One region of the Pseudarthrobacter sp. SL88 genome, then DNA from elsewhere that is predicted to be linked to it. Evidence: riboswitches for the same ligand, from Rfam matches in the RefSeq annotation. Region 1 holds a riboswitch; each other region holds the start of a gene.
What was found. A riboswitch is a leader RNA that binds a small molecule or an ion and turns the genes downstream of it on or off. The one in region 1 is predicted to bind S-adenosylmethionine.

Region 2: linked by a shared signal. The riboswitch ahead of OVA06_RS06225 (aminotransferase class V-fold PLP-dependent enzyme) and the one ahead of metX (homoserine O-acetyltransferase MetX) in region 1 are both predicted to bind S-adenosylmethionine.
Region 3: linked by a shared signal. The riboswitch ahead of OVA06_RS15265 (cobalamin-independent methionine synthase II family protein) and the one ahead of metX (homoserine O-acetyltransferase MetX) in region 1 are both predicted to bind S-adenosylmethionine.

What each region holds. Positions count from the first base shown of each region.
Region 1 is NZ_JAPPRD010000001.1:2,536,959-2,547,459, forward strand. Features, by position in the region: gene OVA06_RS11590 (GNAT family N-acetyltransferase) at 1-395, opposite strand, end outside; gene OVA06_RS11595 (glycine--tRNA ligase) at 398-1,783, opposite strand; gene OVA06_RS11600 (DMT family transporter) at 1,913-2,914, opposite strand; gene OVA06_RS11605 (RNA-binding S4 domain-containing protein) at 2,947-3,177, shown strand; gene OVA06_RS11610 (alpha/beta hydrolase) at 3,283-3,933, opposite strand; gene OVA06_RS11615 (SGNH/GDSL hydrolase family protein) at 4,012-4,881, shown strand; gene OVA06_RS11620 (hypothetical protein) at 4,998-5,585, shown strand; gene metX (homoserine O-acetyltransferase MetX) at 5,728-6,843, opposite strand; SAM riboswitch class IV at 6,856-6,970, opposite strand; gene OVA06_RS11630 (bifunctional o-acetylhomoserine/o-acetylserine sulfhydrylase) at 7,118-8,440, opposite strand; SAM riboswitch class IV at 8,484-8,599, opposite strand; gene OVA06_RS11635 (VOC family protein) at 8,762-9,400, shown strand; gene OVA06_RS11640 (CPBP family intramembrane glutamic endopeptidase) at 9,544-10,326, opposite strand; gene OVA06_RS11645 (DeoR/GlpR family DNA-binding transcription regulator) at 10,377-10,501, opposite strand, start outside.
Region 2 is NZ_JAPPRD010000001.1:1,351,077-1,361,577, reverse strand. Features, by position in the region: gene OVA06_RS06265 (DUF4097 family beta strand repeat-containing protein) at 1-339, shown strand, start outside; gene OVA06_RS06260 (PadR family transcriptional regulator) at 339-953, shown strand; gene OVA06_RS19770 (50S ribosomal protein bL37) at 1,075-1,149, shown strand; gene rsrA (mycothiol system anti-sigma-R factor) at 1,308-1,568, opposite strand; gene OVA06_RS06250 (sigma-70 family RNA polymerase sigma factor) at 1,565-2,329, opposite strand; gene OVA06_RS06245 (DoxX family protein) at 2,625-3,173, shown strand; gene aroA (3-phosphoshikimate 1-carboxyvinyltransferase) at 3,179-4,606, shown strand; gene rsgA (ribosome small subunit-dependent GTPase A) at 4,590-5,705, shown strand; gene hisN (histidinol-phosphatase) at 5,767-6,579, shown strand; SAM riboswitch class IV at 6,741-6,854, shown strand; gene OVA06_RS06225 (aminotransferase class V-fold PLP-dependent enzyme) at 6,893-8,311, shown strand; gene OVA06_RS06220 (class I SAM-dependent methyltransferase) at 8,389-9,147, shown strand; gene OVA06_RS06215 (metal-dependent transcriptional regulator) at 9,193-9,906, shown strand; gene OVA06_RS06210 (fluoride efflux transporter FluC) at 9,922-10,356, shown strand; gene OVA06_RS06205 (fluoride efflux transporter FluC) at 10,353-10,501, shown strand, end outside.
Region 3 is NZ_JAPPRD010000001.1:3,382,120-3,392,620, reverse strand. Features, by position in the region: gene OVA06_RS15285 (TrmH family RNA methyltransferase) at 1-429, shown strand, start outside; gene fbaA (class II fructose-bisphosphate aldolase) at 533-1,597, shown strand; gene OVA06_RS15275 (DUF3151 domain-containing protein) at 1,598-2,020, shown strand; gene OVA06_RS15270 (uracil-DNA glycosylase) at 2,155-2,787, opposite strand; gene OVA06_RS15265 (cobalamin-independent methionine synthase II family protein) at 3,005-4,213, opposite strand; SAM riboswitch class I at 4,225-4,329, opposite strand; gene OVA06_RS15260 (M14 family zinc carboxypeptidase) at 4,513-5,598, shown strand; gene OVA06_RS15255 (adenylosuccinate synthase) at 5,840-7,129, shown strand; gene OVA06_RS15250 (YegP family protein) at 7,406-7,762, shown strand; gene OVA06_RS15245 (RNA polymerase sigma factor) at 8,073-8,624, shown strand; gene OVA06_RS15240 (hypothetical protein) at 8,621-9,517, shown strand; gene OVA06_RS15235 (CoA-binding protein) at 9,563-9,988, shown strand; gene OVA06_RS15230 (isopenicillin N synthase family dioxygenase) at 10,002-10,501, opposite strand, start outside.

The sequences.
Region 1 (10,501 bases):
GCCCCGGCAAAGGCGGCACCCGGGGTGGCGGGCTCCACCTTGGCACGGAGCTTGGCCACGCCCGACGGCGCGTTGGCGGCTTCGCGGCGCAGCATGGCCAGGAGCGTGGCACCGATGCCGGCACGCCGGTGGTCCCGGGCCACCTCGATGTAGCTCCACAGGCGTTCCGGGTGCAGCGCCGCTTCATAGACGACGCCGGCGGCCACGGGGATGCCGACGCCGTCGATCACGTCTTCGGCAACGATGCAGCGCCGCCACGGCAATCCGCCGGTCCCGTTCGAGGACGGTGCAAGGGCGCTGCGGAACTGCCGGGCCTGCGCGGTTTCCGGGCCGCCCCAGATCTCCAGGAGGGCGAGGTCGTCACCGTCGCGCCATTCGCGGTATTCGATGGCCATGGCTAGGCGCCGATCAGGCGTGCGGCCAGGTAGCCCTCCACCTTGTCCAGGGAGACCCGTTCCTGGCTCATGGTGTCGCGTTCGCGGATGGTCACGGCCTGGTCCTCGAGCGTATCGAAGTCCACGGTGATGCAGAACGGGGTGCCGATCTCATCCTGGCGGCGGTAACGGCGGCCAATGGCACCGGCGTCGTCAAAGTCGATGTTCCAGTTCTTGCGGAGCTGGGCAGCGAGGTCCTTGGCCTTCGGAGACAGGGCCTCGTTGCGGCTCAGCGGCAGCACGGCAGCCTTCACCGGAGCCAGGCGCGGGTCCAGCTTGAGCACGGTGCGGACGTCGACGCCGCCCTTGGCGTTGGGTGCCTCATCCTCGGTGTACGCGTCGATCAGGAACGCCATGAAGGAGCGGGTCAGGCCGGCGGCAGGTTCGATCACGTACGGGGTGTAGCGCTCGTTGGTGGCCTGGTTGAAGTAGCTCAGGTCCGTGCCGGAGGCCTTGGCGTGGGTGGAGAGGTCGAAGTCCGTGCGGTTGGCCACGCCTTCCAGCTCGCCCCATTCGGAGCCTTGGAACCCGAAGCGGTACTCGATGTCCGTGGTGCCCTTCGAGTAGTGGCTGAGCTTCTCCAGCGGGTGCTCGAAGAACCGCAGGTTCTCCTCACGGATGCCCAGGCCGGTGTACCAGGCCATGCGCTCCTTCATCCAGTACTGGTGCCACTCTTCGTCGGTTCCGGGCTCGACGAAGAACTCCATTTCCATCTGTTCGAACTCGCGGGTGCGGAAGATGAAGTTGCCCGGCGTGATCTCGTTGCGGAAGGACTTGCCGATCTGGCCGATGCCGAACGGCGGCTTCTTCCGCGAGGTGGTGAGGACGTTGTTGAAGTTCACGAAGATGCCCTGCGCGGTTTCCGGGCGCAGGTAGTGCAGCCCCTCCTCGCTGGCAACCGGGCCCAGGTAGGTCTTGAGCAGGCCGGAGAATTCCTGCGGTTCGGTCCATTCGCCGCGGGTGCCGCAGTTGGCGCAGGCGATGTCCTTCAGGCCGTTTTCCGCCGGGCGGCCCTTCTTTTCCTCGTACTCTTCTTCGAGGTGGTCCGCGCGGTACCGCTTGTGGCAGGACAGGCACTCCACCAGGGGGTCGGAGAAGACATCAACGTGGCCGGACGCTTCCCAGACCTGCTTGGGGAGGATGACCGAGGAGTCCAGGCCCACCACGTCTTCGCGGCCGCGGACCATGGACTGCCACCACTGGCGCTTGATGTTTTCCTTCAGTTCGGCGCCGAGGGGCCCGTAGTCCCAGGCTGAACGCGAACCTCCGTAGATCTCACCGGCCTGGAACACGAAGCCCCTCCGCTTGGAGAGGGAAATGACCTGGTCGAGGACGGATTTTGCTGCCATGGGGGTAACTCCAATTTCTACAGGGCCGCTGGGTGCGGTCCGCGGTTTTCAGGCCACGCACGGCACCGGATGTGGGACACGACCGGTGCCCTGGCGGGCGGATGAAGGGATGCGTGAAAGCTGCGTTTCCTAGCCTACCGGCCGCCGTCCACGGAGCGCGCCCCGCGGCCACGGCAGTGTTGCCAGGATGATGGCTGCCAGGGTCAGGATGGTGCCCAGGACGGTGGGAAGGGCCACCACGCTGCCCGGGGCCGGCACGAAGACGTCCAGGGCCAGCGAACCCATCAGCTGCCCCGCAATCATGCCCAGGCCGGTGACCAGGACGCCGAGGGTCCGGACCAGGAGGGCACCCAGGCCGATGAACACACAGCCCATGGGACCGCCCAGGTAGTACCACCACTCCGCCGGCAGCGGGTTTCCGGTGCCAGCCACCACCACTTTGATGCCCAGCACCGTCCAAAGGACCAGGCAGCCGGCGATGAAGTTGACCAGGGTGGCGGCAATCGGGGTGCCGTAGTGAACGGTTGCGGTGCCGTTCATCGCCTGCTGGAAACTCATCAGGAAGCCCGCCGCCACGGGCAGCAGGAGGGGCAACAGCAGGGCGGCAGCCCCGCCGTCGGATTCCGCACCGGAGCCGGATGTGGCGAATCGCGGGGACACGGCCCAGGCGACAGCGGCGATGGTGAGGATGCAGCCGACAATGCGGATGCCGGTGACGGATTTCTTGCCCGCGGGGCCCAGGCCCAGCCGGTCCACCAGCAGGCCGCTGACCGTCTGGCCCGTGACGGTGGCCACCGTAAAGAGCGCCACGCCCAGGATGCCGACAGTGAATGTCTGGGCAAACACGAACAGTGCGCCGATTCCGCCGGCCAGGACATAGGCGGGCGGGAAAGCCCTGCTGCGGACGGCGGGAATGATCCGGGCAAGGCCGGCCCGGCCACGCGGCAGCAGCAGCGAGATGAGGATCATGACCAGCAGTCCTGTGCTGAAGCTCACCACCGCGGCGCTGATGCCGTCGTCCAGCCGGGCACCCAGGGCGCCGTTAATCCGGCCCTGGACGGGAATGGCAAGGCCTGCGCCCACCGCCAGCGGCAGGCCTGCAAGCACGGGCAGACGGGAGGTGGAGGTCATTGGATCCACCTTACGTCAGGCATTATTGCTCTATGAGCATCCCCGTTGACGACGTCCCCATCCGCGACAGCATGATCCGGCTGGGCCAGCTGCTGAAGCTTGCCAACCTCGTGGAGGACGGCGTGGAAGCGGCTGAGCTGATCAAGAACGGGCTGGTGAAGGTCAACGGCGAGATCGACGACCGCCGCGGCCGGCAGCTACACAACGGCGACACCGTCACCGTGAACGGCCAGACCGTGCGGGTGGTCGCGCCGGAGGCCTGACCACCCCCGGCACCCCGCCTGCTGCACCTTCCCCGCTGCGCCCTGCCTGCTGCCCCCTGCGGCAACCGGGCTTGGCGCCCGGGCCGCCGCCCGTCGTCGTTCGCCCTATTTCTTCAGGACCTCGTGGGTGAGGAATTCGCCAACGTGGCCGATCTCCTGCTGGTTGATGCCGTGCCACATTCCCGTGTAGAGCACCTTGGTGAGCTTGACGTGCTTGCGCACCCAGCCCATGGTGAAGTCGATCTTGTCCTCCGTGATCACCGGATCCTGCTGGTCCCTGCCCCAGAACATGGGCACGGTGCCGTCCAGTTCGGCGTCCTTGAAGGTGGGGTCGTCGCCGGCGTCCACCACGAATCCTGAAAGTCCGACGACGGCTGCGAAGTCCGCGGGCCGCTGCCGCAGGAGGGTGGTGGCCATGGCCATGCCCATGGAGAAGCCGAGCAGGGAGACGGAGGGGTGCCCTTCCTTGATGGTGTCGATCCAGTCCAGGACGTACGCCGAGGCCTTCTTGACCCGTTCCAGCGAATAGTCGATCGAGGCCGTCAGCGGGAACCAGGTAAAGCCCGGGCCCATGGCGATCGGGGCACGGACGGAGGCGACGGCGAACCCTCCGGGCAGGAGGTCCGCGAGGCTGAGCAGGTCCTGCTCGTTGGCGCCGTACCCGTGCAGGAGCACCAGCAGGGGTTTACCGTCCCGCTCGCCTTCAGGGTGCGACCACAGGACGACGGGGGCAGGAAATACTTCGGCTTCAGTCATGGTTTCCATTCTTACAGTTACCCGAAAGTAACAACCTACGTTCGCGTAGGCAGCGAGGCGGAAGGCAGGATAGGACCCGTGACTGACGCAAGCCCCCTCCAAAGCCCCATCACGGACACCGGATCCCACCCCTGGACCCGGTACGTGGCCATGGGCGACTCCTTCACCGAGGGCATCGGCGACCCCGAACCCTCAAGCCCCGGCGGCTACCGCGGCTGGGCGGACCGCGTGGCCGAAGAGCTGGGCCGTACGCTGCCCGACTTCGCCTACGCCAACCTTGCCGTCCGCGGCCGGTTGCTCCAGCAGATCGTCGACCAGCAGCTCGCTCCCGCCCTGGAGCTCAAGCCCGACCTGGTGACGCTGTCCGCAGGCGGCAACGACCTGATCCGCCCCGGCGGAGACCCCGACGCCCTGGCCGAAAAGCTGGACTCCGTAGTGCAGATCCTGTCCATGGGCGGAGCCACGGTGGTGCTGTTCAACGGGCCGGACACCGGCTCTTCGGTGCTGGGCAGGATCCGCAGCAAGGTGGCCATCTACAACGAGAACCTGCGGACCGTCGCAGCGCGGCACGACGCCGTGATTGCGGACATGTGGTCCCTCCGGCAGCTCAGCGACCCCCAGATGTGGGACCAGGACCGCCTCCACTTCTCTCCGCTGGGCCACCACACCATCGCAGCCATGGTGCTTGAGTCCCTGAACGTGGATCATGGCCTGGAACCTCTCCTGCCCAAGGACCTGCCCCCTCGCACCTGGCGCCAGGCACGCAGCGGTGACCTCGTGTGGGCGCGCGAATATTTCGTGCCGTGGGTGCTGCGCCGCCTGCGCAACCAGTCGTCCGGCGACGGCGTCACTGCCAAGCGTCCGACGCCTGGCCCCGCCTTTGGGCCGGGCGTTCCCCTGGGTTCGGGGGAAGGTCCGCTGGGAACCGCCGACGCAGCGCGGCGCTGAGCTGTTCTGTTCTGCTCTGCTCTGCTCTGCTCTGCGGCAGCTTGCTGGTGGCCGCCGGAACGGCATGCGGTCCGTGACCGTTAAGCTGGAAAGACCCACTCGAGAGGCGCAGCACCGTGAGTAACCTGTTTTTCTGGATCATCATCCTGTCATTCGTGATCCCGATGGCCATGCGCATGTACCGGAAATCGGTGGCCAAGCGGAACCATGACCAGAGCTTTTCCGGTCGGTACCCCGAGCAGTTCCCAGGCGCCGGCCAGTATCCCGGCAGCCAGGACCCGGGCGGCCAGTTCCCCGGTTCGGCCGGGCCGCAGAGCAGGCAGCCGCGTGATGGCTACACCCAGCAGGACTACTACTCGGGCGGGTTCCGTCAGATTGGGCAGCAGGCGCCGAACGTTCCGCAGCCCGGACCCTACCAGTACGGCCAGCCGCCGGTTCCCGGCCAGGCCGGGCAGCCCTTTGGACAGCCGCCGTACGGGGAGCAGCAGTTCAACCAGCCTCCCTACAGCCAGCCACAGCCCGGCCAGCAGCAGCCCGGGTACTCCGCGCCGGAACAGCCGGCAGCGCCCGCCACTCCCCCGCCGCCGTCGGCTCCGCAGGGATTCCGGGCGCGGAAGCTCGCGGAACTGGACCAGAAGTACAGCGACGGCGAAATGTCCATGGAGGACTACATGGCCCGCCGCAGCGAAATCATGAACGGCTAGCCTGGGCCGCAGAAGCCCTTTGAGCGTCCCCCGGGCGTCATCAAGTCCCCCGGACCCATCAATCAGGGGCCTGTCCGCACAACCCGGTCCTTGAGGGTTCGGATCTGCGGACAAGCCTCTGATTCATGTGCAAGCCGTGCTGCTAGGCCAGGAAGTCCGACCGGAGCTGGGCGCCCAGCTGGCCGATTTCGGTCAGGAAGCCGTCGTGGCCGATGGGCGCCTGGATGAGGTGGACGCCAACGTCGCCGGGCAGGGCGTGGGCCAGCTCGTGCGACTGGGACGGGAAGTAGAGCCGGTCCGATTCCACGGCCGCCACGAAGAACCGGGCGCTGGTCCGGGCGAGGGTATCGGCCAGGCTTCCCCGGCCACGGCAGACGTCGTGGCTCATGAGCGCCTCGGTGAGGGCGATGTAGCTGTTCGCGTCGAAGCGCCGGACGAGCTTGTTGCCCTGGTGGTCCAGGTAGCTCTCCACCTGGTACCGGCCCCTGCCGGCAAGGACCCCGCCCTGCAGCGGCGACTCCGAAGCCTGGGCTTCACGGCCGAAGCGGTGCTCCAGCTCGGCCGCGGACCGGTACGTTATGTGGGCAATGCGGCGGGCGAGCGCCAGGCCGTCCTCGGGGCAGGGACCGCCGTAGTAGTCGCCGTCGTTGAAGTTCGGGTCCTGGCGGATGGCCAGGGTCTGGGCCTGGGCGAACGCGATCTGTTCGGCCGTGCTGGCGGCTCCCACTGCGATGACGGCGCAGCGCTTTACCCGTTCGGGGAACGTGACGGCCCATTCCAGGGCCCGGGCGCCTCCCATGGAACCGCCCAGCACCGCGTACCAGCTGCCGATGCCCAGCTGGTCCGCCAGGCGTGCTTCAGCTTCCGTGCTGTCCCGGAGCGTCACCAGGGGGAACCTGGAGCCCCAGGGCTTTCCGTCGGGGCCGGGCGAGGACGGCCCGGTGGAGCCGTAACAGCCGCCGACGATGTTGATGGAGACCACGAAGAAGCGGTCCGTATCGACGGGTGCGCCGGGCCCGGCCAGGTGCTCCCACCAGCCTTCCTCATCAGTGTCCCCGCGGGTCACGTGCGTGCTGCCGGTCAGGGCGTGCTCCACCAGGATGGCGTTGCTGCCATCCGCGTTCAGCGTCCCCCACGTTTCGTACGCCAGGGTGACGTCCGGCAGGTATCCGCCACCTTCGAGTTGCAGCCCGCCAATGGAGGCATAGCGGACAATTCCGTGTTCGGGTGCGGTTGTACGGGCGACGGTAACCGTCATGGCAAGACCTCTTCTACGCGCTTGCCCGCCGTCGTTTACCGGCAGGCCAGGTCTTCACCCGGGGCACCCCGCCGCGGAAGGAGGGTTGCCGGCCAGCAAGCCGGGGCTGTCACTGGCACTCATGACCTGGTTCGAGTGTACGAAACACCCCCCGCTGATGGCCAAGCATGTGACTGGTTGTGACTTGCCGGCCCGCGATGCTTTTCCCGGACGGCAGCCCCGCGGAGGGGAGGCCGGCCGCCTGGCCGGCCTCCCGCCGTCGTACGTCTTCGGCCTAGCCGAGCGCGCCCTTGGCGGCCCGGAAGCCCGCTTCAAGGTCTGCCAGGATGTCATCGATGTGTTCGATGCCCACGGACAGCCGCACCAGGCCGGGCGTCACGCCCGCTATTGCCTGCTGTTCCGGGGTCAGCTGGCTGTGGGTGGTGGAGGCCGGGTGGATCACCAGGGAACGGACATCGCCGATGTTGGCGACGTGGGAGTGCAGTTCAAGGGCGTCGACGAACCTCTGCCCCGCTTCGGCTCCCCCGGCAAGGTTGAAGGCGACGACGGCGCCCGTCCCCTTCGGCCCGTACTTGCGGCCGCGCCCGTACCACGGGCTGGACGGCAGGCCTGCATAGGCGACGGATTCGACGTCGTCCCGTCCTTCCAGCCAGCGGGCGACTTCGGTGGCATTGGCCACGTGGCGTTCCACGCGCAGGCTCAGCGTTTCCAGGCCCTGGGCGATCAGGAAGGCGTTGAACGGCGAGACCGCCGAGCCGAGGTCCCGCAGGAGCTGGACGCGCGCCTTGAGGATGTAGGACAGGTTTGCACCGAGGATCCCGTTTTCCCCGAGGTCCCTGCCGTAGACCAGGCCGTTGTAGGTGGGATCCGGGGTGTTGAAGCCCGGGAACCGTTCGGGGTCCTTGCTGAAGTCGAACTTGCCCGAGTCGACGATGACGCCGGCGATTGCCGCTCCGTGCCCGCCGAGGTACTTCGTGGCCGAGTGGACCACGATGTCGGCCCCCCATTCCAGGGGACGGATCAGGTAGGGCGTGGAGAGGGTGTTGTCCACAATGAGGGGCACGCCGGCCTGGTGTGCCACCGCGGAGATGCCTTCGATGTCCAGGACGTCCTGGCGCGGGTTGGAGACCACCTCGCCGAAGAACAGCTTGGTGTTGGGCTGCACGGCGTCCCGCCACTGGTCCAGGTTGTCCGGGTCCGCCACGAACGTCACGGTGATGCCGAACTTCTTCAGCGTGTGGGCGAACAGGTTGTAGGTTCCGCCGTACAGGCTGGGGCTGGCCACGATGTGGTCGCCCGCCTCGGCGACGTTCAGGATGGCGAAGGTCTCCGCGGCCTGGCCGGAGCTGAGCAGCAGGGCGCCGAGTCCCCCTTCGAGGCTGGCGATCCGCTGCTCCACGGCCTCCTGGGTGGGGTTGCCGATGCGGGTGTAGATGGGGGCCAGTTCCGCCAGGGCGAACCGGTTGGCCGCGCTTTCGGCGCTGGGGAACACAAACGAGGTGGTCTGGTAGATAGGCAGTGCCCGGGCGCCGGTGGCGCCGTCGGGCTCCTGGCCGGCATGGATCTGGCGGGTTTCGAAGGACCATCCGTTGGACATTCAAGGCTCCTTTGACGTGGGCCCGGCATGCTGTGAGCACCACGGGCCGCGCTTGCCGCCCGGCCGTTGCCGGACAACCAGGTCCTCACCCGGGGCACCCCACCGCGGATGGAGGGTTGCCGGCCAGCGAGCCGGGGCTTGGCGCTGGCACTCATGACCTGCGCCCAGTGTAGGAACACCTTGGCGGCGGCGGACAGGATTGTGACGAACATGGTCTCCGCGACCGCCTGCAGGACGGAAAACTGACACCCAAGAAAATGAAAATTTCGAGTAAGGCAAGCCTAAGCTGAGAGCCCGATCACAAAGTGCCAAGATGTTGGCATGCGCATGGATCACGTCTCTTACGCCTGTGAACACGATGGCCTCGCGGCCACGACCGAACGAATTGCATCTGCCCTCGGCGTTGAGGCAGTGAAAGGCGGGGTACATCCCCGGTTCGGGACCCGGAATATGATCATCCCGCTCGCGGGCCACAAGTACCTCGAAGTGGTGGAGGTCCTGGACCACCCCGCGTCGGACAAGGCCCCCTTCGGACAGGCCGTACGGGCCCGTTCAGCAGCGGGCGGCGGCTGGATGGGCTGGTGCGTCGAAGTGGACGACCTCGCCCCGTTCGAAGAGCGCCTCGGGCGCTCGGCCGTCAACGGCAACCGCAAGTTCCCGGACGGCCGGGAACTGGTGTGGAAGCAGATCGGCATCCTCGGGCTCATCGCCGATCCCCAGGTTCCGTACATGCTCAAGTGGGAGGGCGACCCCTCACTGCACCCGTCCAACGCCTATGACAGCAGCCTCAAGATGAGCTGCCTGACCATCGCCGGTTCCGCTTCGCGGGTCACCGAATGGCTGGGCGAGCCGGTGGAGAAGCCGCTGGAGGACGTGGCTGTCGAATGGGTGGCCCCGCACGGCACCCCCGGCATCCTGTCCGTCACCTTCGAAACCGCCAATGGAGCAGTCACCCTCTGACCCTCCACCTGTGGTCCGGTTTCACACCGGACCACAGACGCGGGCGCCTGCCCGCGCCAGCTTCGGCCGCCATGGGGTGGTGACAACGGCGTCACCACCCCATGGCGGCCGAATCCATTTCCCGGCCTGCCGGCCTGCCTGGCCTATCCCAGGCCGACGGCCTTTCCGAAGAGGCTGAAGCCCACGAACGCCACGATGTCCAGCAGCGCGTGCGCGATGACCAGCGGCATCACGCGTTTGGTCCGGGTGTAGATCCAGGCAAAGACAATGCCCATCACCACGTTCCCGATGAAGGGACCGAAGCCCTGGTACAGGTGGTAGCTGCCGCGCAGCACCGAACTGACGGCAATCGACAGCGGCACGCTCCACCCGAACCTGCCGAAGCGGTCCAGGAGGTAGCCCACCACGATGACTTCCTCCACGATGCCGTGCCGGATGGCGGAGAGGATCAGCACCGGCACGGTCCACCAGTAGGCGTCCAGGGCGCTGGGGATGATGGCGGTGGTGATCCCCAGGGCACGGCCCGCAGCGTAAAGGCCCAACGACGGGATGCCGATGAGTGCGGCCAGCCCCACCCCCTGCAGCAGGTCCTTGCCCGGACGGGCGAAAGTGAAGCCCAGTCTCGTGAAAGCTGACCCAGACTGCGGTCCGAGGTCCCCGGAGGACGCCTGCCGGGAGCCCGTGAGGAAGTACAGCACCAGCAGGACCGGGACGAGGGCGAAGATGATGTCCAGGAGCTGATAGGTCAGGTCGAAGTATTCGCGGGTGCTCTGGGACCGGTTGAGCGTCGAGGTTCCCTCGGCCAGCGGCGCCCGGGTCATCTTGTCCAGGAGCTGCACTACCGAGTACACGGCGGACTGCCCCAGGGACAGGCCCAGGACAATCCAGACTTCGAACGCCAGGCGGCGGCGGGAGGGAACCAGCATGTACCCATCTTGCCCGCAGTTTCTGGGCCGGGGCTGATGGCCCCGCCGTGTCAGGGCACGGGGGCGACGATGACCTCGGTGCCCTTGGCCTCAAAGGCGGCCTTGTCCCGCGGCGAGATGCCGGCGTCCGTGATCAGCCGTGTGAAGTCATAACCGTCCATGGTGGCGAAAGCAC
Region 2 (10,501 bases), 1.2 Mb from region 1:
GAGGTCACCGTTTCCGGCACCCTCAGCCACGTCCGGGCCAACACGGTCAGTGGGGACCTCAGCTTCGACCTGCACGGTTTTACCGAGGATTTTGGTTCCAACTCGGTTTCCGGGGACCTGACGATCCGGCTGCCGCATGATGTCGGCGTGGACATCGTGGCCAAATCGGCCAGTGGCGCGGTGGTCATCAACAACCACCGGTATGCCCAGGTGGGCGGCAAGGTGGAAACAATCGCCGGGCCGGACCGCCAACTGATGCTGGTCCGGACAAATTCGATCTCCGGCACCACATCGATCTTCCACGGGGCGGAGCGCGGTAACGCGGAAGCAGGGCTCTGATGCCCCCGGTATTCGCACACGGCGCCCTCCGCCTGTATCTCCTTGCACTCCTGGAGTCAGGGCCGAAACACGGCTATGAGCTCATCAAGGCCCTGAAAGACAGGTTTGGCGGCACCTACTCCCCCAGTGCGGGCACCATCTACCCCCGCCTCGGCAAGCTTGAGGAGGAAGGGCTGGTTTCCACCGAAACCGCCGGCAGGAGGACCAATTACCGCATCACCGAGTCCGGCCTTGCCGAGCTGGACAGCCGCCGCGACGAACTGGCCGGGGTCGAGAACGAGATCTCGGCCTCCGTGCGCCGGCTGGCGGACAATCTCCGGGAAGACATCCGAAGCAACATGCGCGGCCTTCGCGCGGACCTTGCAGCCACGGCAGAGGCCGCCCGTGCCACCGCCACCGCTGCGGAGTTCCGGGGCAGGAGCGGACGCACCCCGGCAGAGGGAAACCGGTCGCTGAAGGAAGCGGAAATGATGCTGCAGGCCTTCCGCGACGACCTCCGGCGGGAGCTGCGGCTGAAGGCGGGCAAGGAGCCGCTCAGCCCCGTGGCACTGGAGACTGTGCGCACCGTCCTGGAGCAAGCCAGGATCGCCGTACTGAACTCCCTGGCGCGCTAGCAGCGGCCGCAGCCGCCTGATCCAGCTGCAGGTCATGAGGCGGTGCCGGTTCGCGGCGGGTCTGATCATGTGGGAGACTGGAGGGCAGCTCTTTTGAGTACCGAAAGTAAGGAGGCCAGCTATGAGCAAGCGTGCACGCAAGCGTCGTGACCGTAAGCGTGGCGGCGCGAACCACGGGAAGCGCCCCAACACCTAGGCAACAGCCAGGTACCACGGTTCAAGTGAAAGACCCCGGACGCCAATCGGCTCCCGGGGTCTTTTACTGTTTAACTTGCTGCTGCTTCCCACACCCAACGTATCCAGTTGAGGGCGGTGGCGTCGCGGCGCGTGGTCAGCGCACCGCTGTGTCCCTGGCTAGGCGTCCACGGGCCTGATGGCGTGAATGCGGTCCAGGATGGCGTTCTTGAGGTTGTCCGGGGCCGCTTCGGTGCAGGAGCGCTTCACCATGTTCCGGATGACGCACTCGAGGTCATACTGCTCCGTGCATTCCGGGCACTCGTCGAGGTGGTTCTTGATCTCCGTGATGTCCTCACGGGTCAGCGCACCATCGAGGTACTCATAGATGCGTTGCATCCGGGCGTCGTCGCAATCGCCCAATCCCTGGCAGTCGCTCATTTCCTGCTCTCCTGTTGTTTGGTGTCGGCCGCGGCCTGCGATTCCACGCCCGTCTTGAATCCGCGCTCCGCGGCGTACTCCGCGAGCATGTCCCGCAACATCTTCCGGCCGCGGTGCAGCCGGGACATCACCGTTCCAATGGGGGTGTTCATGATGTCGGAAATTTCCTTGTATGCGAACCCCTCGACATCCGCGAAGTACACGGCAAGCCGGAACTCCTCGGGAATGGCCTGAAGGGCTCGTTTAACGTCGGAGTCCGGAAGGTGGTCCAACGCCTCTGCCTCGGCGGAACGGAGTCCGCTTGAGGTGTGCGACTCGGCCCGCGCCAACTGCCAGTCCTCGATGGTGTCCGAGTTGGACTGAAGGGGCTCGCGCTGCCGCTTCCGGTACAAATTGATGTAGGTGTTTGTCAGAATCCGGTACAGCCAGGCTTTCAGGTTTGTTCCCGGCTTGTACTGGTGGAAGGCCGAAAATGCTTTGGTGTAAGCCTCCTGCACCAGGTCCTCAGCGTCGGACGGGTTCCGGGCCATCCGCATGGCGGCAGAGTAAAGCTGGTCGACGTACTGCATGGCATCACGCTCAAAACGGAGCCTGCGTTCCTCGACCGATTCGGCGGTAACATCCAGGCCGTTACCGCCCGAATCGCCGGCAGGTACGTCCCGGGTTTCCCCGCTGCCTGCCGGCACCGCAGCGTTTCCGCCCTTAGCTTCAGCGCTGGACGCTTCATACATGGCCGAAACGGCCGGATCCAAGGTACTCATTGCCTTCAAGTCTACTGTCAGGCTCTTCGTCCCGGCGCTGCCGTACTCCGGCAACGCGTCCGATACCAGGTCCAGTGCCACCGGCCCTGGAGCACCAACTCCGTCCAACACCCTCGCCAAGGCCCAACTCCGCTCTCTGTCCGGTGTCCCGATCTGCTGCTTGCTTTCGGGCCCAGCCCCCTGTGCGGACCCATGAGCCATAACCGCCGGCCTTGGGCAAATATTCCCTAAAAGTGCAAGACTAGAACGGACTTACGCCGCTGCCGATGCGGTTCGTCCAGCCAGGAGGAAATCCATGTCCTTTGTCCGCACGCTCGCCCGCCCCATGCTGGCTTCCAGCTTCGTCATTGCAGGATTGGACAAGCTCAAGAACGCCGACGACACTGCCCAGCAGTTGTCTCCCCTGCTCCGCAAGGCGGCGGCGTCCCTGCCTTTCCAAACGGACGAGAAGACCCTCGCCCGGGTGATCGGAGGAACCCAGGTGGGCGCGGGAGTGCTCTTTGGACTGGGCAAGTTCTCCCGGGTTTCCGCCACCGTCCTGACGGTGGTCTCGCTGCTTAACACATTCGTTGAATGGCGCAGCGCGGACATCAGCAGCAAGGAAGGCCGCGAAGCCCGCCGGGGCAGGCTGCTCAAGAACCTGTCGCTCAGCGGCGGCGCACTGCTGGCTTCGGTTGACACCGCAGGCAGGCCCGGACTGGCGTGGCGCGCGGAACACCTGGCAGCCGACGCCCGCAAGGGTGCCGCCCACCTCGCCGCGGATGCGCGCAAGACCACGAACAAGAAGCTGACCAAAGCAGACAAGGCCGTGCGCCGCGCCGTGGAGCAGGCTACGGGGGCCTAAAGGACATGATCGCTGCAGCCGCTGCCCGGAATGACTCCGGAACGACTGTCCCCCACTGGCCGGCACCCTACGCAGGCCGTCCGGTAGACGCCACCGTCACGGTTCCCGGCTCAAAGTCCCTGACCAACAGGTATCTTGTCCTGGCTGCCTTGGCTGACGGGCCGTCGCGGTTGCGGGCGCCCCTGCATTCCCGGGATTCGGTCCTGATGATCGAGGCGCTGCGCCAGCTGGGCGCCACGATTACCGAGGTTCCCGGGGACGGCGCCTTCGGCCCCGACCTTGAGGTAGTTCCGCTGCAGCACCAGGACCATGGAGGACAGGAGGACGCAGCGGGCACCGCGGTGCACATCGACTGCGGCCTTGCCGGCACCGTCATGCGCTTCGTTCCACCACTCGCTGCGCTGCGCAGCGGTGCCAGCACGTTCGACGGCGACCCGCACGCACGCAAGCGCCCCATGGGGACGATCATCGAGGCCCTGAAAGCCCTTGGCGTCAATGTCTCGGCGGAAGATGGCGGCACTCCCGCGTCGCTGCCATTTGTCGTCGAAGGAACCGGAGAAGTCCGCGGCGGGCATCTGGTCATCGACGCCAGTGCGTCCTCGCAGTTCGTCTCCGCACTCCTGCTGGTCGGTGCACGGTTTACCGAAGGCCTGCACCTGGAGCACGTCGGCAAGCCGGTGCCCAGCCTCGACCACATCAATATGACGGTGGCCGTGCTCCGCGGCGCCGGTGTGCAGGTGGACGATTCCGTTCCCAACCACTGGGTGGTTTCTCCGGGACCCATCCGTGCCTTTGACCAGCAGATCGAACAGGACCTTTCCAATGCTGGTCCGTTCCTGGCCGCCGCCCTCGCATCCGGAGGAACCGTCAGGATCCCGGGCTGGCCGGAGCAGACGCAGCAGGTAGGCGACCTGTGGCGCAGCATCCTGGCCCGGATGGGCGCAGAAGTAACACTGCTGGAGGGGGTGTTGACGGTCCGGGGCGGTCCCGAGATCAAAGGGGCGGATTTCGCCGACACCAGCGAGCTGGCGCCAACAGTGGCCGCGCTGTGTGCCCTGGCCACCGGCCCCTCCCGCCTGAGCGGCATTGCCCACCTCCGGGGGCATGAAACGGACAGGCTCGCCGCACTGGTCACCGAGATCAACCGCCTGGGCGGCGACGCGGAGGAAACCAGCGACGGCCTGGTCATCCGCCCGGCAAAGCTGCATGCCGGCGTCGTCCACAGCTATGCCGACCACCGCATGGCCACTGCCGGGGCAATCCTCGGCCTCGCCGTCGAGGGGGTCCAGGTGGAAGACATCGCAACGACGGCCAAAACCATGCCGGACTTCCCGCGGCTGTGGACGGGCATGCTCGCGCAGCAGGGCACGGCCCCTGCCACACAAGGCTCCGAAAACGGAGCGGGAGGTTCGGCCGGTGCCGCGGAGGACTGACTCCTGGGACGAATCCGACGTCCGGATCCGGCCCAACAAGAAGGGCACCCGGCCGCGCACGAAGGACCGCCCCAGCCACGACGACGCCGTAACAGGCCGCATCATCACCGTCGACCGCGGGCGCTACACCGCCGTCGTTGACGAAGACTCCGGCGATGAACGGACAGTCATTGCCGCGCGCGCGCGGGAGCTGCGCCGGAACCCGGTGGTTGCCGGCGATTTCGTCTCCCTCGTCGGCGACGTGTCCGGGGATCCCAACACCCTGGCGAGGCTCGTCAAAATCCAGGACCGCAGCACCCTCCTGCGCCGCAGTGCAGACGACACTGACCCCGTGGAACGTGCCGTCGTGGCCAACGCCGACCAGCTGGTGGTAGTGGTGGCAGCAGCCAACCCCGAGCCCCGCACAGGGTTCATCGACCGCGCCCTCGTGGCAGCGTACGACGCCGGCATCGAGCCGATCCTGCTGGTCACCAAAGCGGACGTGAAGGATCCCGGCGAGTTCCTGGCCAACTACACGCACCTTGACTTCCCGGTCATCATCAGCCGGACCGCCGACCTGAAGGCGTCAGGCATTGACGCGCGCTCCGATGACGGGTTGTCGGCCCGGCTGGACAGTGACGCTGTTGCCGGGCTCAGGGCCCACCTGGGCGGCAAGGTCACTGTGATGCTGGGGCACTCCGGCGTCGGCAAATCCACCATGGTGAACGCCCTGACCGGTGCGGAACGGGCCACCGGCGGTGTGAATGCGGTAACCGGACGGGGACGGCACACGTCGTCGTCGGCCCTTGCCCTGCGCCTGGCCGACGCCCCACCCGGCAGCTGGATCATCGACACCCCCGGCATCCGGTCATTTGGCCTTGCCCACGTGGATCCGGACCGGATCCTGAGGTCATTCCCGGATCTTTCGCCGGGCACTGATGATTGCGAACGCGGCTGCAAGCACACCGCCGCTGCCGTCAACTGCGGGCTCGACGCCTGGGTGGCCGGCGGACACGCAGGACCCACCGGTGAAGCGCGCCTGGCTTCGCTCCGGCGGCTCCTGGGCACCGATCCCAGGATGGAAGCCCAGGAGGCCAAGGAGCTCGGCACCATCAGCTGACAGCACCAACCGGCACGGCCGACCTCCCGGCAGAAACGGCGCCAGACGGTAGTTTGGAACCATGATCCAACCCGCTTCGACCTATAACGACGACCTGCGCCTGGCCCATGTCCTGGCCGACTCCGTGGATGACCAGACCATGAGCCGCTTCAAGGCGCAGGACCTCCACGTGGAGACCAAGCCCGACCTGACGCCGGTCACCGATGCGGACAAAGCCGCCGAGGAAGCCATCCGCGGCCAGCTCTCACGTTCCCGGCCACGCGACGCTGTGCTGGGCGAAGAGTTCGGCAGCACCGGCCACGGCTCCCGGCGGTGGATCATCGATCCCATCGACGGCACCAAGAACTTCGTCCGCGGAGTTCCCGTCTGGGCCACGCTCATCGCCCTCGTTGATGAGGGCGAGCCGGTGGTTGGCGTTGTCAGCGCACCCGCCCTGGGTAAGCGGTGGTGGGCCGCCAAAGGCATGGGGGCTTACATGGGCCGATCCCTTGCGTCGGCCACCCGGCTCCGGGTCTCGGACGTTTCCACCCTGTCCGACGCCTCGCTGTCCTATTCCAGCCTCGGCGGCTGGAAGGAACGCGGCAACCTGGACGACTTCCTGGGCCTGACTGAGGACGTCTGGCGCACGCGCGCCTACGGCGATTTCTGGTCCTACTGCATGGTGGCCGAAGGATCGGTGGACATCGCCTGCGAGCCCGAGCTGAACCTTTATGACATGGCCGCCCTCGTGCCCATCGTGGTGGAGGCAGGCGGCCGCTTCACTTCGCTCGAAGGTGAGGACGGGCCGTTCGGCGGGAACGCCCTGGCCACCAATTCCATCCTGCACACCGAAGTGCTGCACCGGCTCAACCCCGGACTGGACGACCTGCTGTAAGCCGGCCTCCTTCCGAACAATCGACCGCGGGCGCCTCCAAAAGGGGGCGCCCGCCGTCGTATTCTTCGGAGAAAGTCCCGTTTCCAGGCCGCGCGTAACAAAAGCCTTAACAATCCCCCCGGCTTCGGACCGGGCCGCCTGATGTTCTATGGTTTTATCCAGGTCACGAGTGCCAGCGCTAAACCCCGGTTTGCTGGCCGGCAACCCTCCATTCGCGGTGGGGTGCCCCGGGTGACGACCAGGCCGGTCCGGAGCGGATGCGGCAAGCGCGGATTCCAGCACAGCCGGAGTCCTGTCCTGAAGTGAGGTCTCCATGACTACTGCCGTCGAATCCCCCATTACCGCCATCGCCGCCGGGAACGTTCCTGACGAACGCCTGGCCGCCGCCGGACGTCCGCTTTCAGCGGTTACAGGCGCCGAAATCCTGGCCCCGTTGATCTCCGGCGGGCACGTCCGCTACGCCAACCTTGACTACGGGGCCTCCGCCCCGGCCCTGACCGTGGTGTCGGCCTACCTCAACGAGATCCTGCCGTTCTACGCCAGCGTCCACCGCGGTGCCGGATACGCATCGCAGATCAGCACTTCGGTCTACGAGAACGCGCGCAACATCGTCCGCGAGTTCGTCGGCGGGCGCCCCGACGATTCCGTGATCTTCACCAGGAACACCACCGATTCCCTCAACCTGCTGGCCGGCTGCCTCCCCGGCACCGACGGCGAACCCGCCGGTGACGTCCTCTACCTGGACATCGAACACCACGCCAACCTGCTGCCGTGGCAGGGTGTCCCCCACCGGAGCATCGTCGCCGCAGACACGATCGCCGGGACCATCGATTCCGTGCGCACCGAGCTTGAGCAGGGCGGCGTCAGCCTCCTGGCCGTGACCGGCGCCTCCAACGTCACCGGCGAAATCCTGCCCATCAGGGAGCTTGCCGCCCTCGCCCACCGTCACGGTGCGCGCATCGTGGTGGACGCGGCCCAGCTGGCGCCGCACCGCCGCGTGGACATCAGCGCCGACGACGTCGACTACCTTGCCTTCTCCGGGCACAAGCTCTACGCACCGTTTGGCGCGGGTGTCCTGGTGGGCCGCCCGGACTGGCTCGACGCCGGAACTCCGCACCTCGCCGGCGGTGGCGCCGTCAAGGAGGCAAAGCTCGACGGCGTCAGCTGGGCCATCGGCCCGGCCCGCCATGAGGGCGGCTCCCCCAACGTACTGGGTGCGGCTACCTTGGCGCGGGCAACACAGGTTATCGCGAGCCTGGACCAGGACCGCTGGCACGCCCACGAGTCGGCCATCCGTTCCTACCTGGTGGAAGGCCTGCAGGCGATCGACGGCGTCACGGTGCACCAGATCTTCAAGGACACCGATCCTGACAAGGACACCATCGGGGTGGTGAACTTCTCTGTGGCGGGTTACGACGCCGGCCTGGTAGCCGCCTACTTGTCCGCCGAACACGGCGTGGGACTCCGCGATGGCCGCTTCTGCGCCCACCCGCTGCTGAAGCGCCTGGGGCTGCCATCGGGATCGCTGCGGGCAAGCTTTGGAGTGGGCTCCCGGCTGGAAGATGCCCAGCGGCTCCTCGCAGGCATTGAAAAGCTCCGCCGGGACGGGCTCGGCTGGGACTACGTGGTCGATGCCGGCCGATGGGTGCCGGCCAACGACACCAGGACCTACCCCCACTGGGCACCGAACACCCCGGGAACGGCCGGCGCAGCGCCCTGCATCGACGACTGACCGCCGGGAGCCGGCACCCGGATGCATGCTGTAAATTCGGACGGTACCCGCAGGGAATCAGCTGAAGGAGGCCGCACGTGGTTCGGGGTGGGCCCAAGCTCGATCACGGGCGGCGCCGGGAGCTCGGCCAGAGCTTCCAGGACGGCGGCAAGCACTATGACAAGGTCCGTCCGGGGTATCCGGCGGAGTCGGCACGGTGGCTGGTGCCCGCAGGCGCCCATGATGCGCTCGACGTCGGCGCAGGGACAGGCAAATTCACTGACCTGCTGCTGGCGCTCGGATTGTCCGTAACCGCCGTCGATCCCTCCGCGGACATGCTGGCGCAACTCTCCGCCCAATACCCGGCAGCTGCTGCCCTGCGCGGCACCGCCGAGGCCACCGGGCTCGATGACGCAAGTTTCGACGTCGTCAGCGTTGCCCAGGCCTGGCACTGGTGTGACGCCCTCGCGGCCAGCACGGAACTTGCCAGAGTCCTCCGTCCGCAGGGAACGCTGGGACTGGTGTGGAACCAGCTGGACACCTCGGTACCGTGGGTGCACCGGCTTTCCCGCATCATGCATGCCGGGGACGTCTATAAGCCCGGGCAGCGGCCGCTGGTGGGCCCGGAGTTCGAGGGCCTCGAAGGGCACGTGACCCGCTGGCAGGATCCTGTCACCCCTGCCGACCTGATGGAACTGACCAAATCCCGGAGCTATTACCTCCGGGCCAACGAACAGACCCGTGCCAAAGTCCTGGCGAACCTCACGTGGTACCTCCATGAGCATCTGGGGCATGCCGAGGGTGAAGAACTCAGCCTCCCCTACCTGACGTTGTCCTGGCGCGCCATCCGCGCGTGAGACGCGGATCCCGGCCGCGTCCCGCCAAAGGGTAGGCTTGAACGTGTGAAGACCAGCGCGCCCTCCTCCTCCATTGAGGACTACGTCAAGGTGGTCTATTCGTTCACGGAATGGCAGGACAAGCCCATCACGTCCTCCCAGCTGGCACAGCGCCTGGGAGTGGCAAATTCTTCAGTCTCGGAGATGGTCCGCAAGCTGAAAGACCAGGGGCTGGTGGACCACAAGCCCTACAGCGCGATTACCCTCACGGATGCCGGACTCCGGCTTGCACTGTCCATGGTGCGCCGCCACCGACTCATCGAAACGTACCTTGTCCAGCAGCTGGGCTACAGCTGGGATGAAGTCCACGACGAAGCCGAACTGCTGGAACACGCTGTCTCTGACACCTTTATCGACCGGGTGTCAGCGCAGCTGGGCCACCCGGACCGGGACCCGCATGGTGATCCCATTCCCACGGCCGACGGCAAGGTCCACATGCCCGTTGCCCGCCTCCTGGGCGAACTCGACGAGGGCCACACAGGCCGGATCACCCGCATCAGCGACGACAACCCTGAGCTGCTGCGCTACCTTGCGGCCGAAGAGATCGATCTTGATTCCGGGGTTGAAATCCTGGGACGGCGGCCCTTCGGAGGTGCCCTGATCGTGCGGATCAGCAATGCCGGCGGAACCAGGGAATTTGATCTCGCCGACGAGGTCACCTCCGCACTGTGGGTGCACACCGGCCACCCCCACGAGGGTTGCACCCTGACGGAGTCCTGACATGCGCAGGGCCGGATGAGGGAGACGTGGATTCCGTCGGGCCGTGCCTGGCTGGCTGTTGCCGCCGGCGGCCTCGTTGGTTCTGAACTCCGGTACGGACTGGGCCTGGCCTTCCCCGACCCCGCGGGGTCCGTGCCCTGGACAACGCTCTGGATCAACGTCGTCGGCAGTTTTGTCCTGGCCGCCCTGACCACCACCTGGATGGCGCGGCCGCAGACCGCATTCTGGCTCCGTGCCGGGCTGGGGCCGGGACTGCTTGGGTCCTTCACGACGTTTTCGGCGGTGGTGTTTGCCGTGGACCAGCTGGCGCGGGAGGGGCAGCATGTGCTGTGGATCGCTTACCTGGGTCTCTCCTTGCTGCTGGGCCTGCTCTCGGCGGCGCTGGGCTGGCGCCTCGGTAGGCTCACCGGGCGGTTGTCCGCGCGGGGCGGCTCCGGGAGCCGGCAGTGATCAGCGCCGCGTTGGTGGGAATTTTCGGTATCTCCGGTGCACTCCTGAGGTTCGCCACGGACAGCTGGTTCGCCCACCACAGCTCCCGGCGCACCGTACGGCCGGGACTGTCGAAGGAGCGGCTCCACTGGCCTTGGGCAACACT
Region 3 (10,501 bases), 850 kb from region 1:
TGGCAGCACGACCTCAACATCGGCACAGTGGTGCGCACCGCCAACGCCTTCCTCGCCAAGGAGGTGCACATCATCGGACGACGGCGGTGGAACCGGCGCGGAGCCATGGTCACCGACCGCTACCAGCACGTCCGCCACCACCCCACGGTGGAGGATTTCGTCCAGTGGGCGCAGGGGGAGGAGCTGGCGATCATCGGCATCGACATCTTCCCGGATTCCGTGCCGCTGGAAACCTATGAGTTGCCCCGCAACTGCGTGCTGGTGTTCGGCCAGGAGGGGCCGGGCCTGACGCCTGAGGTCCATGAAGCAGCCGAAGCCACTCTGTCCATCGAACAGTTTGGTTCCACCCGTTCCATTAACGCTGCCTCCGCCGCAGCGATCGCCATGCACGCGTGGGTCCGCCGGCACGTCTTCAACCAGCACGTGTAGGACGCCCGCGCGGACGCAACCAGGGAGTGTTACCAACTGCCGACCAGAAACTCGGCGGTGTGGCGGATATCGCTAGGATGGTGCCTAGCCGTAAGCGGTCTACTTGAGGGTCTTCCACCCACAGACGAAACTCAGCAGAGGAGTCAGCATGCCCATTGCAACCCCAGAGATTTACTCCGAGATGATCGACCGTGCGAAGGCGGGCGGATTCGCTTTCCCGGCAGTGAACGTCACGTCCTCTCAGACGCTCAACGCGGCCCTTCGCGGCTTCGCCGAGGCTGAGTCCGACGGCATCGTCCAGGTCTCCACCGGCGGTGCGGCCTACTGGTCCGGTGCCTCCACCAAGGACATGGTGGCCGGTTCCCTGGGCTTCGCGGCCTTCGCCCGTGAAGTGGCCAAGAACTACGGCGTCAACATCGCCCTCCACACGGACCACTGCCCCAAGGACAAGCTGGACGGCTTCGTCCTGCCGCTGCTCGCAGCCTCCGAGGCCGAGGTCAAGGCCGGCCGCAACCCGATCTTCAACTCCCACATGTGGGACGGCTCCGCCGAAACCCTGCAGGACAACCTGCGCATCGCCCGCGAGCTGCTTGCCCGCACGGCCGCTGCCAAGATGATCCTCGAAGTTGAAATCGGCACCGTGGGTGGCGAGGAAGACGGCGTCGAGAACGAGATCAACGAGAAGCTGTACACCACCGTCGAAGACGCCCTGGCCACCATTGAAGCCCTGGGTTCCGGCGAGAACGGCCGCTACATCACCGCCCTGACCTTCGGCAACGTCCACGGTGTTTACAAGCCCGGTGGCGTTAAGCTCCGCCCGGAAATCCTCAAGGACATCCAGGCGCAGGTTGGCGCGAAGATCGGCAAGGACAGCCCGTTCGACCTCGTGTTCCACGGCGGCTCAGGCTCCTCGGACCAGGAAATCGCCGACGCCGTGTCCTACGGCACCATCAAGATGAACATCGACACGGACACCCAGTACGCCTACACGCGCCCGGTGGCGGACCACATGTTCCGCAACTACGACGGCGTCCTGAAGGTGGACGGCGAAGTGGGCAACAAGAAGACCTACGACCCCCGCGTCTGGGGCGCCTCCGCCGAAGCCGGCCTCGCCGCCCGCGTTGTGGAAGCCACCAAGCAGCTCGGTTCAGCCGGAAAGACCTTCTAAATGTCGGATGAGTTCCGCAAGAACCTGATGGGGCCTGAGCCCACGCTCCTGCCGGCAGAATCTGAGATCTACCAGCACCTGGCGCTCGGCCAGGAGGCCGTCGACCTTGTGGCGAAGAACCCCACGTCGTCGCTGCTGTGGGCCATCCTTGCCGAGGAGGCTTGGGCGGAGGGACGAACCATCGACTCCTACGCCTACGCGCGCGTTGGCTACCACCGCGGGCTGGACTCGTTGCGCCGCAACGGCTGGCGCGGCGTGGGCCCCATCCCGTGGGAGCACGAGCCCAACCGCGGTTTCCTGCGTGCGCTCTACTCGCTGGGACGGGCCTCTTCGGCCATCGGTGAAGCTGACGAACCCGAGCGGATCGAAAAGTTCCTCAACGATTCCGACCCCGGGGCCAAGGCCGCGATCGAGGGCAAGTAGGTCCCCGCCGCCTCCCTGGCTTCGCTTTGCTCAGCCAGGGAACCCTAGGCGGCGGAGGCCCCTTCATATGACGACGGCGGGCGGTCACCTTTCTTTGGGAAAGGTGACCGCCCGCCGTCGTACTCCTTAGGGGATCAGACCGCCTTCTGCAGCCCCGTACGGGCCATGGCGTCCGCGTAGGCCACGCGCATGTCCTGGAGGTACTCTTCCTGGCGCGCAGGGGAACCGGCGAAGGCGCGGCCGCTGAGGGAGCGTACCTTGTAGGTCTTCAGGCCGCGGCGCCACAGCAGCGGGACCTCGGTCTTGAGGAGCGCGTTGGCCAGGCGGTTGGCTTCGGTGCCGTGCGCCACGATGACTGATGCGCGCGGGACAAGGGCGAGGAACTTGAGCAGCGGCTTGAGGCCGGCCTGGATCTGGTCCGGGGTGAACTTGCCGTTCGGTTCGCCCGGGACGTGCCAGGGGTGGACGTTCCACGGCATGACATACTCGGGCCGCAGCCCCAGCTTCCACTGGATGCCGAGCATGCGGGTGGCAGCGTCCTGGTCTCCGGCAGTGATGAAGCCGGAGCCGTCCGCCTCGCCGATGTTGGAGAACAGGCTGATGATCCGGCATTCGTCGACGTCGTGAATGGGGTCGACGTAAGGCACCACCGTGCCCGGCCTGGTGTCTTGCAGGGAATCGCACAGCTCGTTGACGGCGGCAACGCTGGGCTCGTAGCGGCGGTTCAGGAGCTGTTCGTGGAGGGATTCTGGTGCAAGGGCGGTCATATGGTGCTGGGTCTCCTGCGGGGATTGGCGGTGCTTCCGCCTGCGGACGAGGGCGCGTGAAGGCGCAACTCGACATCGGCGGTGTGTTGGGGTGGGCCGGTCAACCCGGCCTTCCCCAGTTTAGCAAGCCGCGGGAAGCGAAACGCCGGTAGCGCGTATTCCGGTGACCGGATGCACAGCCGGGGTTTCGTCCTTCCCGTGATTCCACGGCGGCGGGCTACCAGAGCCGTTTCGTGGCCCGGCGTGCACCTTCGCCCAGAGCTTCCAGTTTCGCGTAGGCGATCTGCGGGTGGACGCGCCCGCCCAGGCCGCAGTCGGTGGAGGCGATGACATTTTCCCGGCCGACTACGTCGGCGAATCGCACAATCCTGTCCGCCACCAGGTCCGGGTGCTCCACCACATTGGTGGCGTGGGAGACGACGCCCGGAATGATCAGCTTGCCATCGGGGAGTTTCGTGTCTTCCCAGACCCGCCATTCATGTTCGTGGCGGACGTTTGCCGCCTCGAAGGAGTAGGCGCCGGCGTTGACCTGCAGGACGGAACCGAGGATGTCTGCGAAGGGGATGTCAGTGGTGTGCGGGCCGTGCCAGGAGCCCCAGCACACGTGCAGCCGGATCTGTTCCTGCGGGAGGTCCCGCAGCGCCCAGTTGGTGGCCTCCACGCGCAGCTGGATGAACTTCAGGTAGTCCTCCAGCGCCGGTTCGGGGTTGATCTGGTCCCAGCTTTCGGCAAGGGACGGGTCATCGAGCTGGACGGTCAGGCCGGCGTCGATAATGGCCTTGTATTCCTCACGCATGGCGTCGGCACAGGCGTAGACGAGTTCCTCGTCCGTTTTGTAATACTCGTTTGCCACCCGGGCGCATGAGCCGGGGGAGAGAGACGCTACGAAGCCATCCGTCAGCCCTGCGGCGGCCAAGCCCGTCTTGAGGTTGTTGGCATCCGAGGCCACCAGGTCCTGCCCGGTGTAAGTGAGGGGGCCTGCGATCTTTGGCTGGGTGACGCTCTTGCGGTGGGCCAGGATTCCCGACGACGGGTCGTTGTAGGCCTCGCTGAACTGCTGGCGGTCCCGCCGGTCGGGGAATGATGTGAGGACGACGTTTCCGGGCGACGATCGCCGGACCTCGGAGTCTGCCCAGCGGTCCACGTCGGTCGGCTCCAGTCCGCCGAGCCGGGCGAAGGAGTAGTTCCACCACGCCCCGTAGTCAACAGAGTTGGCCATGGTGTGCCCGTATTCACCGTCGTTGGGAATGTCGATGCCGAGGTCCTTCTGGCGCTGGACGACGTCAACCACGGAGGCTTCGAGGAGTTCCAGGAATTCGGGCGTAATTCCGTCGGCTTCCTTGGCGGCGTTCGCAGCAATGAGTTCAGGCGTCCTCGGCAATGAGCCTGCGTGGGTGGCGCGGATGTGGTCAGTGTTCTGGGGCACGGTGGAGTTCCTTTCCATCGGTCCTGGCAGTAGCACCTTCGGGGCAGGGGGACTCCCTGCTGTACGGGTTGCTGCGGCGTCACTGAGCCAGGTCTCTCAGCCGCTCCGGATGGGTCAGTTCCACTCAAGCCCACCGGCCGGAAGCGGGGCAAATCGGTTTCACGATGTGGCGTGGCTGCTACTGGGAGAGCGCAGTCATAGGCTTACCAGGATTCGTTGAGTCCATTGACAGGTTTCAATCAGCTTGGTTGGCTGTTGTCACAGCCCGCAATGGGGGACATGGCGGCTGGACGCACTCAATGCACTCGAAAGAGGTAACGCACGTGAAGAAATCCCTGGCTACTTTTAGGACCCTTGCCGTTTCAGGGGCCCTTGCACTGGCGGTTGTCGCCGCTCCTGCTCCAGCCATCGCTGTGGGGGAGGGGCCCAACTACGGAGGCAACGGCCAGATCACCACGTCGAAGCTGGCCACCTATGACCAGATGGTTTCTTTCCTGAAGGACCAGGACGCCAAGCAGCCTGCCATGGAACTGGAGGTCATCGGCAAAACGGTGAAGGGCCGCGACATTCACCTGGTCAAGTACATCTCGGACCCGGCCAAGCCCACCATCCTCTACTTGACCCAGCAGCACGGCAACGAACAGCTCACTACCGAGGGAGCCATGGAGTTCGTCAAGCACCTCGGCACCGGAAAATCGGCGGACATCCTCAAAGGCGTCAACATCCTGGTGGTTCCGATGCTCAACGCGGACGGCGCCATGGGTGACGTCAACTTCTCCCTGGAGGACTACATCGCCAAGGGTGACCGCAACATGACCCGCTTCAACGCCGAGGGCGTGGACCTGAACCGGGACCACGTGGCCAAGATCCAGCCGGAAACCCAGGCCCTGCACAACAACGTGATGCGCAAATACCGGGTCGACTACATGATCGACCTGCACCACCAGGGCACCCGGGCAGAGAGGGACGGCAAACTGGTGTCCGGCTCCATCCTGTACCCCACCACCCCCAACGCCGATCCCGCCGTCGTCGAACGGTCCAAGCAGCTCGGCGCCGTGGTCTTCGACAATGTTGACTCCACCGGATGGGGCCACCTTGGCAAGTACCAGGGCGGCAGCGCCGAGACCATCAGCCGCAACGGCATCTCAGTGGAATACGGCATCGCCACCCTGCTCTTCGAGATGCGCGGCATGTCGGACCATTACCTCGACGGCTACGCGCTGGGACAGCGCAGCAACGGCTACCTGATCAAGCAGACGGTTACCACGCTGACGTCAACCGCCGCCGCCATCGCGGACGGTTCAATTGCCGACGCCGACACCTCCTTCTGGGACACCCTCGCCGAGCAGACCTCCCGCCCGGCGGGCGAGGCCGACGACGAATAACCGCCGCAGGACAGGACGTCCCGGTTCTTTACCGCGCGTAAAGAACCGGGACGTCCCAGCGAGTGGACAAAGTGCACTATCGGCTAAACTTGGGTGGTAAGGGCCCCGGGGCCAACGCGTTCGCCAATCCGCCTGCGGAACGGCGGAAGCCGGTCCACTCGGGGCATTCTCATGAACGGCGCTGAACCAGGACCGCCACGCTGTGGCGCCCGGCCGGCCCGAACGAATGGGGGAGGATCCCATGCCAGCAATTGTGATCGTAGGAGCCCAGTGGGGCGACGAAGGAAAAGGCAAGGCCACCGACCTGCTGGGCGGCCGTGTTGACTACGTCGTCAAGCCCAACGGCGGCAACAACGCCGGGCACACCGTCGTCGTAGGCGGTGAAAAGTACGAACTCAAGCTGCTTCCGGCAGGCATTCTCAGCCCCAACGCCGTCCCCATCATTGGCAACGGCTGCGTGGTCAACCTTGAGGCCCTCTTCCAGGAGATCGAAGGCCTGCAGGCACGCGGTGCCGATACGTCCAAGCTGCGCGTTTCCGCAAACGCCCACCTCGTGGCGCCCTACCACCAGGTCCTGGACAAAGTCACTGAACGCTTCCTCGGCAAGCGCGCCATCGGCACCACCGGGCGCGGCATCGGCCCGGCCTACATGGACAAGGTGGCCCGCCTGGGCATCCGCGTCCAGGACGTCTTCGACGAGTCCATCCTTCGCCAGAAGGTGGAGGGCTCGCTGCACCAGAAGAACGAGGTCCTGGTCAAGATCTACAACCGCCGCAGCGTTGTGGTCGATGAGATCGTGGAGTACTTCCTGTCCTTCGCCGAGCGGCTCCGCCCGCTGGTCATCGACAGCACCCTGGTGCTGAACACTGCCCTGGACGAGGGCAAGGTAGTGCTCATGGAAGGCGGCCAGGCAACGTTCCTCGACGTCGACCACGGCACGTACCCGTTCGTCACCTCCTCCAACCCCACCGCGGGCGGCGCATCCGTGGGCTCGGGCATCGGCCCCACCCGAATCTCCCGCTCAATCGGCATCATCAAGGCCTACACCACCCGCGTGGGTGCAGGCCCGTTCCCCACCGAACTGTTTGATGAGATGGGCGTTTACCTGCAGAAGACCGGCGGCGAGTTCGGCGTCAACACGGGGCGCCCCCGCCGTTGCGGCTGGTACGACGCCGTTCTTGCCCGCCACGCGTCCCGCGTCAACGGTTTCACGGACTACTTCGTCACCAAACTGGACGTGCTCACCGGCATCGAACAGATCCCGGTGTGCGTGGCCTACGACGTTGACGGCGTCCGGCACGACGAGATGCCGATGACGCAGACCGAGTTCCACCACGCCAAGCCCATCTTCGAGTACTTCGACGGCTGGACCGAGGACATCACGGGCGCCCGCACCCTGGCAGACCTGCCGGAGAATGCGCGCAATTACGTCCTCGCGCTGGAGAAGCTGTCCGGGACGCGTTTCTCCGCCATTGGCGTGGGACCGGACCGGGACCAGACCATCGTGGTGAACGACCTCATCAACGACTGACGTTTCAAAGGGAATTATGACGGCGGCGGGCCACCTTTACGGGTGGGCCGCCGCTTGTTCGTTTTCCTGCCAGGCGCGGGGCAGCTCAATTTACACAGGGTTTACCTGCGCTGCCTTGTGGGCGTACAGCCCGGACAGCCAGACTTTTGGGACAGCATTCGAGGACTGCCTGGCAAGCACGTCCCCACTTTGCGGGACAGGCGCAGCCACGCGCCAGCCGGACTTTTGGCGGAGATGCCGTCCGGAAAACCGCTCAGAACCGGAAGGAAGTGCGCCATGGCGGGCAAATTCGAAGTTTTCCTTGATCCCCAGTCGAAGTTCAGGTTCAGGCTCGTGGGCCCGGACGGGGCGGTGATGGCGGTCTCGCAGGCCTTCAACGACAAAGCGGCTATCGTAGCGGGGATTGCCGCGGTCCGGGAGTGCGCCGGGACCGGCTTGGTGACGGACCTGTGCTCTGCCGGTGCGCAAACGACGGCAGTGACCGTTGCCGCGTCAGCTCCCGCCGCCGACTCCACCCTCGATGACCGGGCAGCGGCCAGGCTTCATGCCATTGCCGCGGCCAAGGGCATGCGCCGCCACGCCGCCCCCGCACACTGGGACTGGCGCCATAGCCGGGCAGAACTGGCCAACTGACGGTTGCGGACGTGCACTTCCGGGGCGTCAGCAGCTTACGGGAAAACTTTTTTGAAAGAGGCGTAACCTTTCGCGGACCCGGGACGATTACCCTTATGTAGCGCCGGCCTGGAACTTGTCCCCCATCACGTTCCAGGCCGGCTCTTTAAACTCTCCGGCAGCAGGGACAGCTGCGCACGGCCGGCACCGGCAGTGCACGTGGCGGTCCGGAGCGCGGTGGTTACCGCGGGGTAAAGTAGGCGGGCAAAGGCATTCCGGCGACGGGCCTTCCTGCCCGGCCAACCCCGCACCGACCAAAGGCACCACGTCCGTGACCGATGCACTGACAGGCGAGTCCCTGCGAGATCCAGATTCTGGTTCCTCGGCCTTCGGCGTCGTCTACCGGACATATGCGTCACAGGTATTGGGCTATTTCAAGGCCCGTGGAGCCGAGGATCCGGAGGCAGCGATGCAGGAGGTCTTCCTTTCCGTGCTGCCACGGTTGAACTCAGTGACCGGCGGCAGCGCAGGCCTGCGCACCTTCATCTTCTCGGTGGCGCACGCCCGTATGGTCGATGACCACCGACGGCAGAGCCGCACGCCGGCCAAGCTCCCGTTCGAACCGGAGCTGGACGCGCGGGAGGACCCGTCCGCTGAAGAGGAAGCGCTGGAACGGATTGCGCCGGGAGAAATCGTAGGGTTGTTGGAATCACTGCAGCAAGAACAGCGGGAAGTGCTGTCGCTGCGGCTCGTCGCCGGGCTCACCGTCGAGCAAACAGCGGAAACCATAGGGAAGAGCGCGGGAGCAGTGAAGCAGCTGCAACGGCGCGGCATCCTGAAACTGCGCGAAGGTGCGGCAGTGAAGGAGTATCTGCGGCCATGACCACACCGGAAAGCAGGCTGCGCGAGTTGGTTGATGAAGTCCTCGCGGACGCAGGCCACGCGGACGACGCCGCACTTCGAAATGCACTCGAATCGATCGGCTCGCTCGCGTCGCTTCCCGTTCCCGAACCCTCCGGAGAGCTTGCCCGGCTGTTGGCCGGCGGCGGGGACGAACTGGCCCGCCGCCGTCGCTCCGGCCGTCACCGTCCCACTGTGGTGGGACTTGCAGTAATTGCAGGAATGGGGCTGGGGATTGGAGGCGTAGCCGCAACGGCCGGCAGTGCCCCCGGCAGCAGTGCAGCGTCAGTGCAGCACTTGCTCGCGGACTGGTCGCCGGATTGGGCGATCACCCACGGCGCAACGGCAGCACCGACTCCCGGACACCGTGGAGTGGCAGTCCCTGCAGAACAAACCCCGGAATCAGTGCCCGCAGCCATTTCCGGCTCGGATTCCGCCGGCACTCCCCAGGGCAAAGGACTGCTGCCGGACGACGGTGGCGTCGCTGGTGAACCCGACTGCGGAAGCCGGGAACAAGCCCAGGCAACTCCTACGGGCATCTGCCCGCCTGCAGCCGGACCGCCAGGACGGCCGGACGGGCCCCGCAACCGTGCCGGCGGGGAAGCGACGGCGGACACGGCTGCGCACGGGAAAGCGGACAGGAAACCGGTATCGGACGAAAACATGCCCGGCCGCGCCATTCCCGCCCCGGACCAAGCCGATCCCGGGACCCCCGGACATGCACCCGGGAACAGGGATTGGCGGGGGACGGCGGGACCACAACAAGTTGCTGACAGTGGACCGGGAAAGCCCGCACCGGAAAAGCCCGGCGCGGCAAACTCCGGGCAAGGGGCGGGTTCGGCAAATGGCGGCGACACCACTCCCGGCGGCAAATAGCTGTCCATCGGGCGGTAGTCCGTGGCCCCGGGTTAGGCTGATGGCATGGGCCACACGAACGATCCTGCAGTTATTGAACGCCTCATGCGGACCAAGGGGCGGTGGGCCGTCGTCGGCCTGACCACCAACGAGTGGCGCTCCGCCTACGACGTATCCTTGTTCATCCGGGACCAGTTGGGCATGGACATCATACCCGTCAATCTTGCCGGCGATACCGTGCACGGCGAACCGGGGTACCGGACACTGGCGGAAATTCCGGCGGAAAAACAGCCCATCGACGTCGTGGATTGCTTTGTGAACTCTGAGAAAGTCGGCGAGGTAGTGGATGAGGCGATCGCCATTGGCGCCAAGGCCGTCTGGCTTCAGCTGGGTGTCATCGATGAAGCCGCCGCGGAACGTGCCAAGGCCGCGGGCCTGGATGTTGTGATGAACTCCTGCCCGGCCCAGCAGGCCTGGAAGTTCAAAATCTGAGCCCGTGGGGAGGTTAGCCCCGCTTCAGGAGGTCCGGGTAATGCCGCTCGGTGACGTCCGGGTGTGCCCGCATCCTGCCCTTGAGCATGTTGAGGCCAAAGGAGGCGAGCAGCGGGTTGCGGGGGTCGTCCGTGATGCCGCGTGCGGCTGCCTTCAACTCCGGGGCCAGCGGTACGGGCTGGATGACCGAGTCCAGGCGGGGTGACCAGAAGAACGGCACCGAGTAACGGTCCACGCCCGGGGGCGGTGCCTGCACTCGATGGATCGTGGCCGCAAGGTACCCCTCGGTGGCTACTTCGAGCATTTCGCCGAGGTTCACCACCAACGCCCCCGGGAGGGGCTCCACCGGAAGCCATTCCGAGGTCCCCGGCGGTTTTACTTCCAGGCCTCCAACGTCGTCCTGCAGCAGGAGCGTCACGAACCCGTAGTCCGCGTGGGAACCTACGCCCTGGTCACCGGCCTCTTTGACGACGCCGCCAACATAATGGACCAATTTTCCCATCCATGCCGGCG